Regions from separate parts of the Marinococcus halophilus genome, predicted to be linked through region 2. Evidence: a T-box and tRNA genes for the amino acid it is inferred to sense, from the RefSeq annotation. Region 2 holds a T-box; the other holds one or more tRNA genes.

What was found. The T-box of region 2 lies ahead of tyrS (tyrosine--tRNA ligase). A T-box ahead of a tRNA ligase gene usually reads a tRNA of that ligase, here a tRNA-Tyr.
Region 1: it encodes a tRNA-Tyr, which carries the amino acid that the T-box ahead of tyrS (tyrosine--tRNA ligase) is inferred to sense. The anticodon was not compared.

What each region holds. Positions count from the first base shown of each region.
Region 1 covers NZ_FVZD01000006.1:2,032,998-2,040,431, forward strand. Annotated here, with positions in the region: gene B5066_RS16385 (DUF5366 family protein) at 1-157, opposite strand, end outside; gene B5066_RS16390 (antibiotic biosynthesis monooxygenase family protein) at 173-478, opposite strand; gene trmL (tRNA (uridine(34)/cytosine(34)/5-carboxymethylaminomethyluridine(34)-2'-O)-methyltransferase TrmL) at 496-969, opposite strand; gene B5066_RS16400 (methylated-DNA--[protein]-cysteine S-methyltransferase) at 990-1,517, opposite strand; gene queG (tRNA epoxyqueuosine(34) reductase QueG) at 1,547-2,692, opposite strand; gene B5066_RS16410 (hypothetical protein) at 2,778-3,479, shown strand; tRNA gene B5066_RS16415 (tRNA-Leu) at 3,601-3,686, opposite strand; tRNA gene B5066_RS16420 (tRNA-Leu) at 3,701-3,790, opposite strand; tRNA gene B5066_RS16425 (tRNA-Cys) at 3,814-3,888, opposite strand; tRNA gene B5066_RS16430 (tRNA-Gly) at 3,923-3,997, opposite strand; tRNA gene B5066_RS16435 (tRNA-Gln) at 4,001-4,075, opposite strand; tRNA gene B5066_RS16440 (tRNA-His) at 4,086-4,161, opposite strand; tRNA gene B5066_RS16445 (tRNA-Trp) at 4,186-4,259, opposite strand; tRNA gene B5066_RS16450 (tRNA-Tyr) at 4,267-4,351, opposite strand; tRNA gene B5066_RS16455 (tRNA-Thr) at 4,357-4,432, opposite strand; tRNA gene B5066_RS16460 (tRNA-Phe) at 4,443-4,518, opposite strand; tRNA gene B5066_RS16465 (tRNA-Asp) at 4,623-4,698, opposite strand; tRNA gene B5066_RS16470 (tRNA-Met) at 4,702-4,778, opposite strand; tRNA gene B5066_RS16475 (tRNA-Val) at 4,791-4,866, opposite strand; tRNA gene B5066_RS16480 (tRNA-Glu) at 4,872-4,946, opposite strand; tRNA gene B5066_RS16485 (tRNA-Ser) at 4,964-5,054, opposite strand; tRNA gene B5066_RS16490 (tRNA-Asn) at 5,057-5,131, opposite strand; rRNA gene rrf (5S ribosomal RNA) at 5,146-5,262, opposite strand; rRNA gene B5066_RS16500 (23S ribosomal RNA) at 5,328-7,434, opposite strand, start outside.
Region 2 covers NZ_FVZD01000006.1:709,519-716,952, forward strand. Annotated here, with positions in the region: gene acsA (acetate--CoA ligase) at 1-1,463, shown strand, start outside; gene B5066_RS16735 (hypothetical protein) at 1,574-1,732, shown strand; gene B5066_RS09755 (transglycosylase domain-containing protein) at 1,767-5,387, opposite strand; T-box leader at 5,500-5,721, shown strand; gene tyrS (tyrosine--tRNA ligase) at 5,808-7,082, shown strand; gene rpsD (30S ribosomal protein S4) at 7,156-7,434, opposite strand, start outside.

The DNA of each region.
Region 1 (7,434 bases), 1.3 Mb from region 2:
TAATTCCATTCTCTGAAAAAAACTCGAGCATGCCCTGATAAATACCGGCCGTTTCTAAAAAAGCGGCGGTATACTGCTGGGTCCAGATGCCAAAGGATAAACAGAAAAATAAAATAGCAAGGATCGGAAAGTGGCTGGTCAAATAGGCATTTTTCATTGCGTACTCCAGGGGTCAGTTAGCATGGACGACATGAAATTGGCGGATCTGATTACCGGTGGCAGCGCTCTCTCTTTTTTCCTGCCCGCCTGATCGATGAGAAGATTTAAAAGAGTCACTTTCAAGCCAGTTCTGAAAGTCTTCCTTGGTCTCCCACTTTGTGAAAACAAGCTGTTTTCCATCTTCTGTCGTTTCGTCTAAAAACAAAAATTCCAAACACCCCGGCACCTGATTCATCTTTTCAGCACTAGCGCCAAAACGTTCCTGAATTTGTTCCTTCGCTTCTGCCGGCACCTCAAGTTCATTAATAACAACGTACATTTTTTATCCCTCTTTCATTATTGTAATTGTGGAAACGCCTGCTGGCGAAGCGCTTCATACACTAAAATAGCTGCCGTGTTGGACAAATTTAATGAACGGACTTTATCATTCTGGGGTATCCGGATACACTTTTCCTGATACTTCTCAGTCACATATTCGGGAAGGCCAGTAGTTTCACGCCCAAATACAAAAAAATAATCTTTCGCCGGATCTGAATAGTCATGCACGGCATATGAAGACGAGCCTACTGTTTCTACAAAGAAAAATTCCGCTTCCGGATACGAGTTCATCCATTCTTCAAGTGAATCATAATAGTGAATCTGCACATTGGGCCAGTAATCACATCCCGCCCGCTTCAACATCCGGTCCTCCGTAGAAAAACCAAGCGGGCGTATTAAATGCAGGTGAGTATCCGTCCCCGCACACGTTCTTGCAATGTTTCCAGTGTTTGCCGGTATTTCTGGTTGAAATAATACCACGTGTAAAGCCAAATCGCTCTCTCCTTCTTTTCCTACCGCGATACCGCCTGCGCTCTTTCTAGTTCAAGCAGTCCTTCTTTTACATGTACTCCCCCGCCAAACCCTACCATTTTCCCGTTTTTCCCAATGACCCGATGGCACGGAACGATAATGGAAACCGGGTTTTTGTTATTAGCCATTCCTACTGCCCGGAAAGCTTTTGGCGAATCAGCTTCTGCAGCAATTTCTGCATAGGACTTTGTCATTCCATAAGGAATACCTTGAAGGGCCTCCCATACTCTTTTTTGAAAAGGCGTCCCCCTCATATCGAGCGGCACCGTAAAATCGGTGCGCTCGTTCGCCTCATATTCTTCGAGCTCCCGGAAAACTTTATTATGCAGAGGATGCAGTTCTGCCCGCAGTCCGCATGAAGCACCGATATGCTTTTTCAGCCAACGCTTTATTCGTTCTTCATTTTCTTTTAAGGAACCAAAGTGCAGCATGCAGACACGGCCTTCGTATATTACTACGGTCACTTCACCTATATTACCGATTGTTCGCGATGCAGCCCACGCCTCCATAATAATCCTCCTTGATACATTTTCTTCTATTATACTCGTTCCGGAGATGTTTTATCCAATGCTTTTGAGATTTCTTCAAGCACTTCTTCGTCTTTTTCCCTGCTGTCAGCATGATGCAGTGCCTCGACTCCTTCCTGCGTTGGCATTTCTCCTAATGCCCAGGCACAGGCCCCTCGTATCACCGGCCGCGGATCGTTACAGAGCAGCTGTACAATTGTCGGTATCGAGGATTTTTCTTTCATATGGCCGAGAGCGATCAGGGCGTTACGCTGAATTGGTTTTTTTCCTCTCCACGAACCGGCAATGTATCCGAATTTTTCTTTAAACTCCCGGTTAGAAATTGTTAATAACGGTTCGAGCAGTGGCTTCACTACTTCCGGCTCCGGTTCAAATTCCGGGTGGTTATGGAAATCTACCCCTTTATTTTCCGGACACACCTGCTGGCAGGTGTCGCATCCGTACAATCTATTGCCAAGCTTATGGCGGTAGCGCTCCGGCAGCGCTTCCTTCGTCTGCGTCAAATAGGCGATACACTTTTTCGCGTCAAGCTGGCCTCCCTGAATCAAAGCATCCGTGGGGCATAAATCCACACAGCGGTTGCATGTGCCGCATTGATCCATCAGCGGAGTATCCTCCGGCAGGTACAGCGTAGTAATCATTTCGCCTAAATAAACATACGAGCCGAATTCAGGGGTAATTATAGCGCAGTTTTTGCCGCTCCATCCAATGCCCGCACGCTCTGCCACTGCACGGTCCGATAATTCACCAGTGTCAACCATCGATTTACACTCTGCTCCCGGAACCGTTTCTTGTATGAAGGCCTCCAGTTGGTTTAATTTATCCCGCAGGACGTCATGGTAATCTTTACCCCAGGAAGCACGGCAAAACTGGCCTCTGCGTGCTCCAGGGCGATTCTTTGGTGCCTCCGGAAGCTTCGTGGGATATGCGAGGGCGATAGATATAATCGTTGTCGCTTCCGTCAGGAGAAGCTCAGGGTGCGTTCTTTTATCAATATCGTCTTCTTCAAAGCCGGACTGATAGTTCAGCCGCTGCTGTTCTTTCAGCCTTGCTTTTAAGGTTACAAAGGGGGAGGCAGAAGCAAAGCCTACTTTATCAATGCCGATAGATTCCGCAAATGCCTGAATTTCCTCTTTTAATTCCTGTGCCGTTCGCATGGACGGCCCTCCTTTATAAATCATTTCGCCGGAGTCTGTGAAAGTGGTATGATACATTATGAGCTAGACATGAAGGGGGATATATATGCTCAAAGACATTTCTATTTCTTCTGCTGTTTTTAAAATTATTCCTTCTTTTCAATGCGGCGTCAACATCTACCGCGACATTGTTATTGATGACTCCCCTGGAATGCTTCGGGGGCGCGTGGACTTCTTCCATAAACAAATCCAGATGGATCTGCTTGATCAGTCTGTCTATGACTATACAGGTGTTCGGCAGTGGCAACAAATATTAGAACAGGCAGGGCTTATTGACCGTTCGCTGCCACCTCTCCATGAACAGCTGTACAAAAATTTACAGGCAGATAATATCCCGCCTTCTGAGCATTCCAGTGAAGACCTCATTCATTTTTTTAATCTTCAGTATGAAACTCCGGTTATATTGATCGATGCAGATACTGTCTTCGATTATGTAAAAATCGGCTTCGGCGTAGAGCAGGACCAGCTTCAGATCACTGAAAACCATCTCCATCCGATGTACGGACAAATTATCGCCAAAGACCGCAAGAAAACATTGGCCTCATTAAGTGGACCAGGCCTGGACAGCAGAACCAGCCGTTCGACTACTACAGCAATACAATTAACCTTTATACGGCCACAGCTCTCCAATGATTCTGCTGCTGAACTTACTCAGGCAGTGGGAAATATGTTTACTCAAATTCACGGAGGCACCGTAGAAAGCCGTCTTCTGCGCGCAGCTTCTCCTGTTTGGGAGTTCTCCTTATAATTATAAAAAAAGTCTCTCCTTTTTAAAAAGGAAAGACTTTTTCTTTATATCCAGCTTTCGCATTTAAAATTAAACATAAAAATAACGCTTCTCTCTAGAAACGTTTTCCTGGCTCGTTAAATGGTAGCGAAGGTGGGACTCGAACCCACACGTCCAGAGGACACTTGATTTTGAGTCAAGCGCGTCTACCGGTTCCGCCACTTCGCCGTTCAACTAAAAAATGGTACCGAGGGCCGGACTCGAACCGGCACGGTTGATGACCAACCGCAGGATTTTAAGTCCTGTGTGTCTACCAATTCCACCACCCCGGCAGGCGTTTGCTTCTCTTTAATAATGGAGGCGGTACCCGGATTCGAACCGGGGGATAAGGGTTTTGCAGACCCGTGCCTTACCACTTGGCTATACCGCCATTCCAGAGAATGGCTTAATGCTTATGTTAATAATGGAGCGGAAGACGGGATTCGAACCCGCGACCCCCACCTTGGCAAGGTGGTGTTCTACCACTGAACTACTTCCGCAATTGGCTGGGCTAGCTGGATTCGAACCAGCGCATCACGGGACCAAAACCCGATGCCTTACCGCTTGGCTATAGCCCATTATCCAATATGGGGCGATTGGTGGGAATTGAACCCACGCGTGCCGGAACCACAATCCGGTGCGTTAACCACTTCGCCACAACCGCCATGTGAACATAACACATTAAAAATGGCAGGGGTAGTAGGAATCGAACCCACATTGGCGGTTTTGGAGACCGCTGTTTTGCCATTAAACTATACCCCTGTATAAGTGGTGGAGGGGGACGGATTCGAACCGCCGAACCCGAAGGAGCGGATTTACAGTCCGCCGCGTTTGGCCAACTTCGCTACCCCTCCACATATGGTGCCGGCCAGAGGACTTGAACCCCCAACCTACTGATTACAAGTCAGTTGCTCTACCAATTGAGCTAGACCGGCGTTTTTTGAATGGTGGCTCGAGACGGAATCGAACCGCCGACACGAGGATTTTCAGTCCACTGCTCTACCGACTGAGCTATCGAGCCACATTAGATATTGTTGCCATAAATTGATTCAATGAAGCAATTCGGAATAGACAACTGAAATTATACCTTATTCATTTTGTTTGTCAATACGAATAAAGGTAAAATGGCGGGCCTGACGGGATTTGAACCCGCGATCTCCTGCGTGACAGGCAGGCATGTTAACCACTACACCACAGGCCCTTTTGGTTGCGGGGGACGGATTTGAACCGACGACCTCCGGGTTATGAGCCCGACGAGCTACCAGACTGCTCTACCCCGCGATATAAAATATATGGTGGAGGATGACAGGATCGAACTGCCGACCCCCTGCTTGTAAGGCAGGTGCTCTCCCAGCTGAGCTAATCCTCCGTAAATGGTGACCCGTACGGGATTCGAACCCGTGTTACCGCCGTGAAAGGGCGGTGTCTTAACCACTTGACCAACGGGCCTCTGAAATAAATATGTATGGCGGAGAGCGAGGGATTCGAACCCTCGAGACGGGAATGCCGCCTACACGATTTCCAATCGTGCTCCTTCGGCCACTCGGACAGCTCTCCAGTGGCTCCGCAGGCAGGATTCGAACCTGCGACCAATCGGTTAACAGCCGATTGCTCTACCACTGAGCTACTGCGGAATATAATAAAAAAAGCCCGGCAGCGATCTACTTTCACGGGGGGAGAGCCCCCGGCTATCATCAACGCTGAAGAGCTTAACTTCCGTGTTCGGCATGGGAACGGGTGGGACCTCTTCGCTGTTGCCACCGGACCGGCCCGTCGGGCCCTGACAACCAAATACCGAGACCGCGGCCACCGCCGCGTATCGTGCTGAGCGTGGATAAGACTTCGACCGATTAGTATCCGTCCGCTGCACATGTCGCCATGCGTCCACGCCGGACCTATCTACCTCGTCATCTCCAAGGGGTCTTATCTCCGTAGAGGGGAAAGGTCATCTTAAGGGGGGCTTCATGCTTAGATGCTTTCAGCACTTATCCCGTCCACACGTAGCTACCCAGCAGTGCTCCTGGCGGAACAACTGGTACACCAGCGGTGTGTCCATCCCGGTCCTCTCGTACTAAGGACAGCTCCTTTCACCTTTCCTGCGCCCGCGACGGATAGGGACCGAACTGTCTCACGACGTTCTGAACCCAGCTCGCGTACCGCTTTAATGGGCGAACAGCCCAACCCTTGGGACCTACTTCAGCCCCAGGATGCGATGAGCCGACATCGAGGTGCCAAACCTCCCCGTCGATGTGAACTCTTGGGAGAGATTAGCCTGTTATCCCCAGGGTAGCTTTTATCCGTTGAGCGACGGCCCTTCCATGCGGTGCCGCCGGATCACTAAGCCCGACTTTCGTCCCTGCTCGACTTGTGGGTCTCGCAGTCAAGCTCCCTTGTGCCTTTGCACTCTGCGAATGATGTCCGACCATTCTGAGGGAACCATTGGGCGCCTCCGTTACTGTTTGGGAGGCGACCGCCCCAGTCAAACTGCCCACCTGACACGGTCCCGAGGCCGGATCACGGCCTGCGGTTAGAATGTCGATACCACCAGGGTAGTATCCCACCAGCGCCTCCTCCGAACCTGGCGGTCCGGATTCGATGGCTCCTACCTATCCTGTACAAGTGGTACCCACATCCAATGTCAAGCTACAGTAAAGCTCCATGGGGTCTTTCCGTCCTGTCGCGGGGAACCTGCATCTTCACAGGTATTATAATTTCACCGGGTCTCTCGTTGAGACAGTGCCCAAGTCGTTGCACCTTTCGTGCGGGTCGGAACTTACCCGACAAGGAATTTCGCTACCTTAGGACCGTTATAGTTACGGCCGCCGTTTACTGGGGCTTCAATTCGGCGCTTCTCCCCCCGGAGGGGGATAACGCCTCCTCTTAACCTTCCAGCACCGGGCAGGTGTCAGCCCCTATACTTCGCCTTACGGCTTCGCAGAGACCTGTGTTTTTGATAAACAGTCGCTTGGGCCCTTTCACTGCGGCTCCCTGGGGCTATGCACCCCGGGGAGCACCCCTTCTCCCGAAGTTACGGGGTCCTTTTGCCGAGTTCCTTAACGAGAGTTTTCCCGCGCGTCTTAGAATACTCATCCCACCTACCTGTGTCGGTTTACGGTACGGGCACCACGTTCCTCGCTAGAGGCTTTTCTTGGCAGGGTAGGTGCCGGCCCTTCGGGCCCCGTAGGGCCCTCCTGGTCACCGCTTGGCCGTCTGGGGGAGGGATTTGCCGCTCCCCCGGCCTTGCCAGCTTCAACGCGCATGTCCATTAGCGCGCGGCCGTGCCTGCCTGCGTCCCCCCATCACTCAAATGGAACGGAGGTGGTACAGGAATATCAACCTGTTTTCCATCGCCTACGCCTATCGGCCTCGGCTTAGGACCCGACTAACCCTGAGCGGACGAGCCTTCCTCAGGAAACCTTGGGTTTTCGACGGAAGGGATTCTCACCCTTCTTTTCGCTACTCATACCGGCATTCTCACTTCCAGGCGCTCCACCGGTCCTCACGGTCCGGCTTCGGGGCCCCTAGAACGCTCCCCTACCATCTCTCCCATGCGGGAGAGTCCACGGCTTCGGTGCTGCGTTTAGCCCCGGTACATTGTCGGCGCAGAGTCACTCGACTAGTGAGCTATTACGCACTCTTTCAATGATGGCTGCTTCTAAGCCAACATCCTAGTTGTCTAAGCAACTCCACATCCTTTTCCACTTAACGCAGACTTAGGGACCTTAGCCGGTGGTCTGGGCTGTTTCCCTCTCGACGACGGATCTTAGCACTCGCCGTCTGACTCCCGGGCAGCAAGTCACTGGCATTCGGAGTTTGACTGAATTCGGTAATCCGGGAAGGACCCCTCGTCCAATCAGTGCTCTACCTCCAGGACTCTCGTACCCGAGGCTAGCCCTAAAGCTATTTCGGGGAGAACCAGCTATCTCCAGGTTCGATT
Region 2 (7,434 bases):
AAGCAGCAAATGTAATGAAAGAAGCAGGTATTCAAAAAGGGGACCGTGTTTTTATATTCATGTCCCGTTCCCCGGAACTTTATTTTGCCCTTCTCGGGGCAATTAAAGTAGGTGCTATCGTGGGGCCGTTATTTGAAGCGTTTATGGAAGGAGCTGTCCGGGACCGACTGGAAGACAGCGAAGCAAAAGCGCTGGTCACGACCCCTCAGTTAGTGGAAAGGGTGCCGTTTGATGATCTTCCCAACCTGGAAACGGTGTTCATCCATGGAGGCGTGGATGATGAAAAAGGCGGTTTTTTGGATTTTGATGCAAGGCTGCAGCAGGCAGGCAGCGATTTCGAACCGGAATGGGTAGACCGGGAAGATGGACTGATCCTGCATTATACATCAGGCTCTACTGGAAAACCAAAAGGTGTTTATCACGTGCATAATGCTATGATTCAACACTACCAGACAGCAAAATGGGTCCTGGATTTGAAAGACGGAGATGTATACTGGTGTACAGCTGATCCAGGCTGGGTAACTGGTACTTCTTATGGTATTTTTGGCCCGTGGCTCGCTGGTGTGACAAACGTGGTACGCGGCGGACGCTTCAGTGCGCAGGATTGGTATGACACACTGGACCGCTACAATGTTTCTGTCTGGTATAGCGCACCAACCGCGTTTCGGATGCTTATGAGCGCCGGAGACGAGCTTATGAAAGACTATGACCTTTCTTCGCTGCGTCACATTTTAAGTGTCGGAGAACCGTTGAACCCAGAGGTTGTACGCTGGGGCGAAAAAGCATTCAATCTCCGTATTCATGATACGTGGTGGATGACAGAAACCGGAGCAATGATGATATGCAACTATCCTGCTATGACCATCAAAGCCGGTTCTATGGGGAAACCTATTCCTGGAGTCTACGGAGCTATTGTCGATGACCAGGGTAATGAACTACCTCCAAACCGGATGGGCAACCTGGCGATTAAACCAACTTGGCCTTCGATGATGCGGGCTATTTGGAATAGAAAAGAAAAGTTCGATAGTTACTTTGAATTGAACGGCTGGTATGTATCTGGTGATTCCGCTTATATGGATGAAGATGGATACTTCTGGTTCCAGGGACGTGTAGATGATGTTATTATGACTGCTGGTGAAAGAGTCGGGCCGTTTGAAGTAGAAAGCAAACTGGTTGAACACCCGGCTGTAGGGGAGGCAGGCGTTATCGGGAAGCCTGACCCTGTGCGCGGAGAAATTATTAAGGCATTTGTAGCTCTCCGGGAAGGATATGAACCTTCGGATGAACTGAAAGAAGAAATCCAAAGTTTTGTAAAGAAGGAACTTGCCGGACACGTGGCTCCAAAAGAGATCGAATTCCGGAAGTCACTTCCGAAAACAAGAAGTGGTAAGATTATGCGCCGTGTCTTGAAAGCATGGGAACTTGATCTGCCAACCGGGGATCTTTCCACCATGGAGGATTAGAGCAGGAAAACGCAAGAAGCCCCTGTACTTAATTATGTACGGGGGCTTCTTTATTTCTAATATTCCTTCGGGTATGATAAATAAAAGAAATGAAAAGGAGGAAGATCGCTTTGGTTGCGTTAATTATCGGTCTTATTCTTTTGTTGGAAAGTTTCTTCTTAATATTTAAAGGAAGTAAAGAAAATCGCCGGTTTTTGCGGACAGCGGGAATAGTTTCAGTACCACTCGCAATATTACTAGTATGGATTGGACTGGCTCAAATCGCATAAGTCTTAATTTCACTACATAACGGTTTTTTGTTTTCTATTCTTCCTGTTCAGAAGAAGAGCTTTCTTCTGTTTCATTTTCAGTACCACTTGAGGCCTCTGGCGAGGAACTTTCGCCAGGGGCTTCGCTATTTGTTGAGGAAGTGCTGGAATCTTCGTCACTCTCGGCATCGCTATCCCCGGAAGGAGCAGAAGAGGAATCCTCCGTGGACTCCTCTTCATCGGTGGATGCGCCGCCGGAGCTGCCGCTGTCCCCGGAGCCGTCCCCGGAAGGAGCAGAAGAGGAATCCTCCGTGGACTCCTCTTCATCGGTGGATGCGCCGCCGGAGCTGCCGCTGTCCCCGGAGCCGTCCCCGGAAGGAGCAGAAGAGGAATCCTCCGTGGACTCCTCTTCATCAGTGGATGCGCCGCCGGAGCTGCCGCTGTCCCCGGAGCCGTCCCCGGAAGGAGCAGAAGAGGAATCCTCCGTGGACTCCTCTTCATCAGTGGATGCGCCGCCGGAGCTGCCGCTGTCCCCGGAGCCGTCCTCAGAAGGGGCAGAAGAATCTTCTTCATTACTGCTGTCGTCAGAGGTTTCACTGTCGCTGCTTCCCTCTGAAGGGGAGGAGTCTTCACTGGATTCTTCTTCGTCTGTAGAGCTTCCGCCATTTTCTGTTTCATCCGTAGTATTCGATTCGTTTGTGCTTTCATCGGAGCTGTCATTGTTTGACGGCTCCTCAGAGTTGTCCTCAGATGTCCCTGAACTATCACTGGAAGAATCTGAAGAAGAATTATCTCCGCCTTCGCTTTCATTGTTTTCATCGGCACTGTTTTCTTCGTTACTGCTGCTGGAGCTGTCGTTAGCGCCAGAGTCACCAGAATTTTGATTATCGTTACCGTTATTTGAAGAATTATCACTGCCGTTATCTTCATCATTATTATCGTTAGAATTATTATTGTTGTTTCCGGAATTGTTGCTGTTGGCATCTTCATTGTTTTCGGAGCTTTCATTGCCGGAGTCGTTATTTCCATTGTTATTATTGGAGTCGCTATCGTCAGTCGAACCGCCAACGTCAACCCCGTTGGAATCGTTTGATTCCCTGCCGTGAGTGTCTACAGCACGAACGGTATATTCTCCATTTCCGTTGGTATCGAATTCCGTGGTTTCACGGTCGATAACATTGCCGGCCTTCTCGCCATCATTAAAGATGCGATAGCCAATCACATCGTTGTCACTAGAAGCTGACCAAGTAAGAGTGCCGCCATCATTGGATACCCCGGTGACCCTGGACGGATCTCTGTTATTTTCAGGAGCATCTTCATCCGGGACAACATTATCCCAGTCGTCCGGCAAATATTCCTGAACCTTTTCTTCATCGCCATCTAAAAGATAATTCTCATTTAAAGAAATGCCGTTTTCCATAAATTCAGAAGGAGTATCATCATAGCCAGGGTAACGATCTCCATCGATAGTTACATATTCAACTTCTTCGAGGCTGTCATCTTCTTCAGTCGGAGCGAATTCTTCATTGAGAATATCTTCATTTACCAGACCCGCTTCTTCACACAAATCAGTAGGCTGTTTGCCGGAAAGTCCACATATTTCTTCTGTAGAAATCCCCTCCGGCTCAGAGAATGTGTCTCCAGCACCGATTAAATCATCTTCAGTGTTAGAAGCGGCATTCATAACATCTGCCCAGATCTGCTGGGTTCTCTGCGAATAAGAGAGTCCCTGTGCGTCTTCAATGCTAATCTGTTCATTATACCCAAGCCACAAACCAAAGGTTACGTTGGGGTTGTAGCCCACAAACCAGGAGTCTATCTGGTTATTTGTGGTACCTGTTTTTCCAGCCCAATCACCGTCAATATTCAGGCGCTCGGGAAGAGAACTTGCTGTGCCGTCTGGGCCTAATACGTCTCGCAGAATATCTGTAATAAGAAAGCTCGTTTGTTCAGAAAAAGGATTGGTGGATTCTTCTTCATGCTCGAATACAGTTTCGTCTGTATTGTCGGTAATAGAAGCCACCATATAAGGATCATGGTGCTCACCGCCGGCAGGGAAAGTTGTAAACGCACTTGTATTTTGTTCTACACTTACGCCGCGGCTTAGCCCGCCGATCGCAGTGGAAGTAGAAATGCCGTTTTCGACTACATTGCCCATGCCCAAATCAGTAAGGGCTTCTTCTCTTGTCGATTCGTCAAGCATATCAAATACCCGCACTGCCGGTATGTTACGTGATTCGGCTAAAGCGCTTCTGGCATCAATAAAGCCTTCATACTCTCCGTCAAAGTTGTTGAGTTCGTCATCGTCTCCTCCATATTCGGTAGGAATATCAAGCAGCGTCTGCCCGGGATGTAAAATTCCTTCTTCAATTGCCGGCCCATAATCAAGCAGTGGTTTCATTGTAGAACCGTTTTGTCTGCGCGTCTGGGTGGCATAGTTTAACGAGCTTGTTTCAAAATCGCGGCCACCGATGAAACTTAAAATAGCACCGCTGTTATTTTCAATCATCATGCCGCCGACCTGCTCTGCTTCGCCTTCTTTTTCAGGTCCGAAGTATTCATTGTCCTCTACGGCCTGCTGCATCGCATCATAGGTATCTTTATGAACCGTCAGTTCGATATCATAGCCGCCTTCAGAGACTTCCCGGCTTGCTTCCTGGTTATACTGCTGGATGGTCTCCTGGCGCTCTTCGTCTGATAAGTTTTCGAGCTGGACGTTATCTTCTGCAAGCATCTGCTTACGCATAATTTGCGTTGCCCGGCGCTGGGTTTCGTTGATCAGGTAAGGGTACTCCTGGGCTACTTCTTCTTTTGGCTCAGCAAGATTGCTGCGGATATCATAGTTCATTGCTTCATCAAATTCTTCCTGAGAAATGGAGTCTATCTCAAGCATATTATGCAAAACTTCATTTTTACGGTTCAAACCTGCAGAAAGGTCATCTTTAACATCTCCATTACTTTCAAATGGGGTGTATGTGTATGGGTTTTGTGGAAGACCGGCAATATAAGCAGACTGGGCGATATTCAGTTCAGAAGCATCAACACCGAAGATTCCCTGTGCGGCTGCCTGAGCCCCTGCAATATTTTCTCCATTGGCATTCCGGCCGAACGGGACAATGTTCATATAGGCTTGAAACAGTTCATCCTTAGTGAAATAAGTCTCCATTCGCAAGGCCAAAGCAACTTCTTTGGCTTTTCGTTCAAAGGATACCTCTCTGGTCAGCAGCTGGTTTTTAACAATCTGCTGAGTTAATGTCGAACCGCCCGTTTGAGTAGAGGAATTTGTTACCTCCTGATATGTAGCGCGCATTAATGATTGAGGATTAATCCCGTTGTGCTCGTAGAAAGCTCTGTCCTCTGTGGATAAAAAGGCGTTCTGAAGGTTGGTTGAAACATTATCGAGTTCTACCCGCTGCCTCTCCAATTCCGAAGGCAGTTCTCCTAATTGCTCCCCACTGGCAAAATGAACGGTGCTATTTTCGGCGTAGCTATATATTGATTCCTGCATTTCTTCTTCCGTGTAAGCTTCCTGCCCTTTAACCAAAGAGGCGAAAAAGCCTGCACCGATTGACCCGATAAATACAAAGGCTAGAATAAAAACAATAAATAGGGTTAGAAATGAAAGACCAACAATGCGTAAGGTGTTTCTTGAGCTTGTTTGGTCGTGACGCCCCATAATTAATACGATCTCCCTTCTCTATGTAGCTTTGTCTATGGATTCATACATTGACAGTTTTGAAAGTCTTGTGCTAAAAATAAAAGAGCGCAAACTTGAAAACAAACTATAACATACAGCTATGAAGGATGAAAGTAACCATAGGACCTACAGTCACAGAGAGTCGACGTTTGCTGAAAGTCGACCTGCAGCCTTTGGCGAATTACACATCCAGAGCTTCTTTCAGGTCTTTTTTACCAAAGACCTGAAACGGTGTAATGCATCGTTATCAACATGAAGCCGGGAAGCGTATGCTTCCAATAAGGGTGGTACCGCGGTCATCATCGTCCCTTTTCGTTTTCAAAACGAAAAGGGACTTTTTATGTACCTACACTTATATATCCAAGTTGTGAGTGTTCTTAAACCAGAAAGGGGAAAGTTATGGGCATTTGGGAGGAATTAGAAGAAAGAGGGCTTGTGAATCAGGTGACAGAAAGAGAGGGACTTAAGAATCAGTTAAACAACGGCCAGCTTCGTTTTTACTGTGGTTTTGATCCTACTGGAGACAGCCTGCATATTGGCCACCTGCTGACTATTATTTTAATGCGCCGGATGCAGCTTCATGGGCATCAGCCGATTGCGCTTGTAGGCGGGGGAACAGGTATGATTGGGGACCCGAGTGGAAGAAATGCAGAACGCTCTCTGAACGAACCGGAAATTGTGGAAGGTTTTTCGCAAAAAATTCGAAGCCAGCTCGAAAAATACCTTGATTTTGATGGTGCGTACGGTGCAGAAATTGTGAACAACCACGACTGGCTTGGGAGCATGACCCTGATTAGCTTTCTAAGAGATTTCGGGAAGCACTTCAGCGTCAATTACATGCTTGCGAAAGAATCAGTGGAGTCCCGGATTCAGGAAGGAATTTCTTTTACTGAATTCAGTTATCAGATCATGCAGTCAATTGATTTTTACTATTTGTACAAAAATCATCAGTGTACGCTTCAAATCGGTGGCAGTGATCAGTGGGGAAATATTACTGCTGGTCTAGAGCTGATACGTCGTTTGGAACATGAAGACGCGGAAAAATCTCCTGCTTACGGTATGACTATTCCTTTGGTGACCAAAGCCGACGGCACGAAATTTGGAAAAACAGCCGGGTATGCGATATGGCTCGATCCTGAAAAAACGTCTCCATACGAAATGTATCAATTTCTACTTAATACGGACGATCGTGATGTATTAAAGTTTATACGCTATTTTACGTTTATTGATCAGAAAGAAATGAAAGAGCTTGAAGAAAAAATGCAAACAGCGCCTGAAAAACGAGAAGCCCACCGAAGGCTGGCGCAGGAAATCACCTCGTTTGTCCACGGCCGGGAAGCACTGAATCAGGCTGAAAACATTACGAAGGCTCTTTTTGGTGGAGGAAAGCTGACAGCACTTACAGCAGATGAAATAGCCCAGGGCTTTAAAGATGTACCATCGTACACGATGGAAGCAGAAGAACAAAATCTGGTGGACCTGTTGGTTCAGTCCGGCATAGCTGGCTCAAAACGGCAGGCCAGAGAAGATGTGCAAAACGGAGCCATATATATTAACGGTGAAAGGGAACAGCGTACAGAAAAAACGGTAGCGAATGATGATTTGATTGATAACCGTTTTATTATTATGCGCCGGGGTAAAAAGAAATATTTTCTGATTTTAAAGCACGGTTGATAAAACTCAATTCTAACCACGCATAAAATACAAAAATCCCGTGCAGACGTTAGTCTGCACGGGATTTTTACTATTAACGAGAGTAGTACTCAACGATAAGTGCTTCGGAAATTTCCGCAGGAAGCTCAGAACGTTCAGGATAGCGGCTGTAGGTACCCTGAAGGTTATCAGCGTCAAACGTAAGGTATTCCGGGACGAAAGAATTTGCTTCAATTGCGTCCTGGATAGCGCTCATGTTGCGGGATTTTTCACGAACACTGATGGTTTTTCCAGGCTCTACACGGTAAGACGGAATATCTACACGATTACCGTCTACAGTGATGTGGCCGTGGTTAACCAGCTGGCGTGCGCC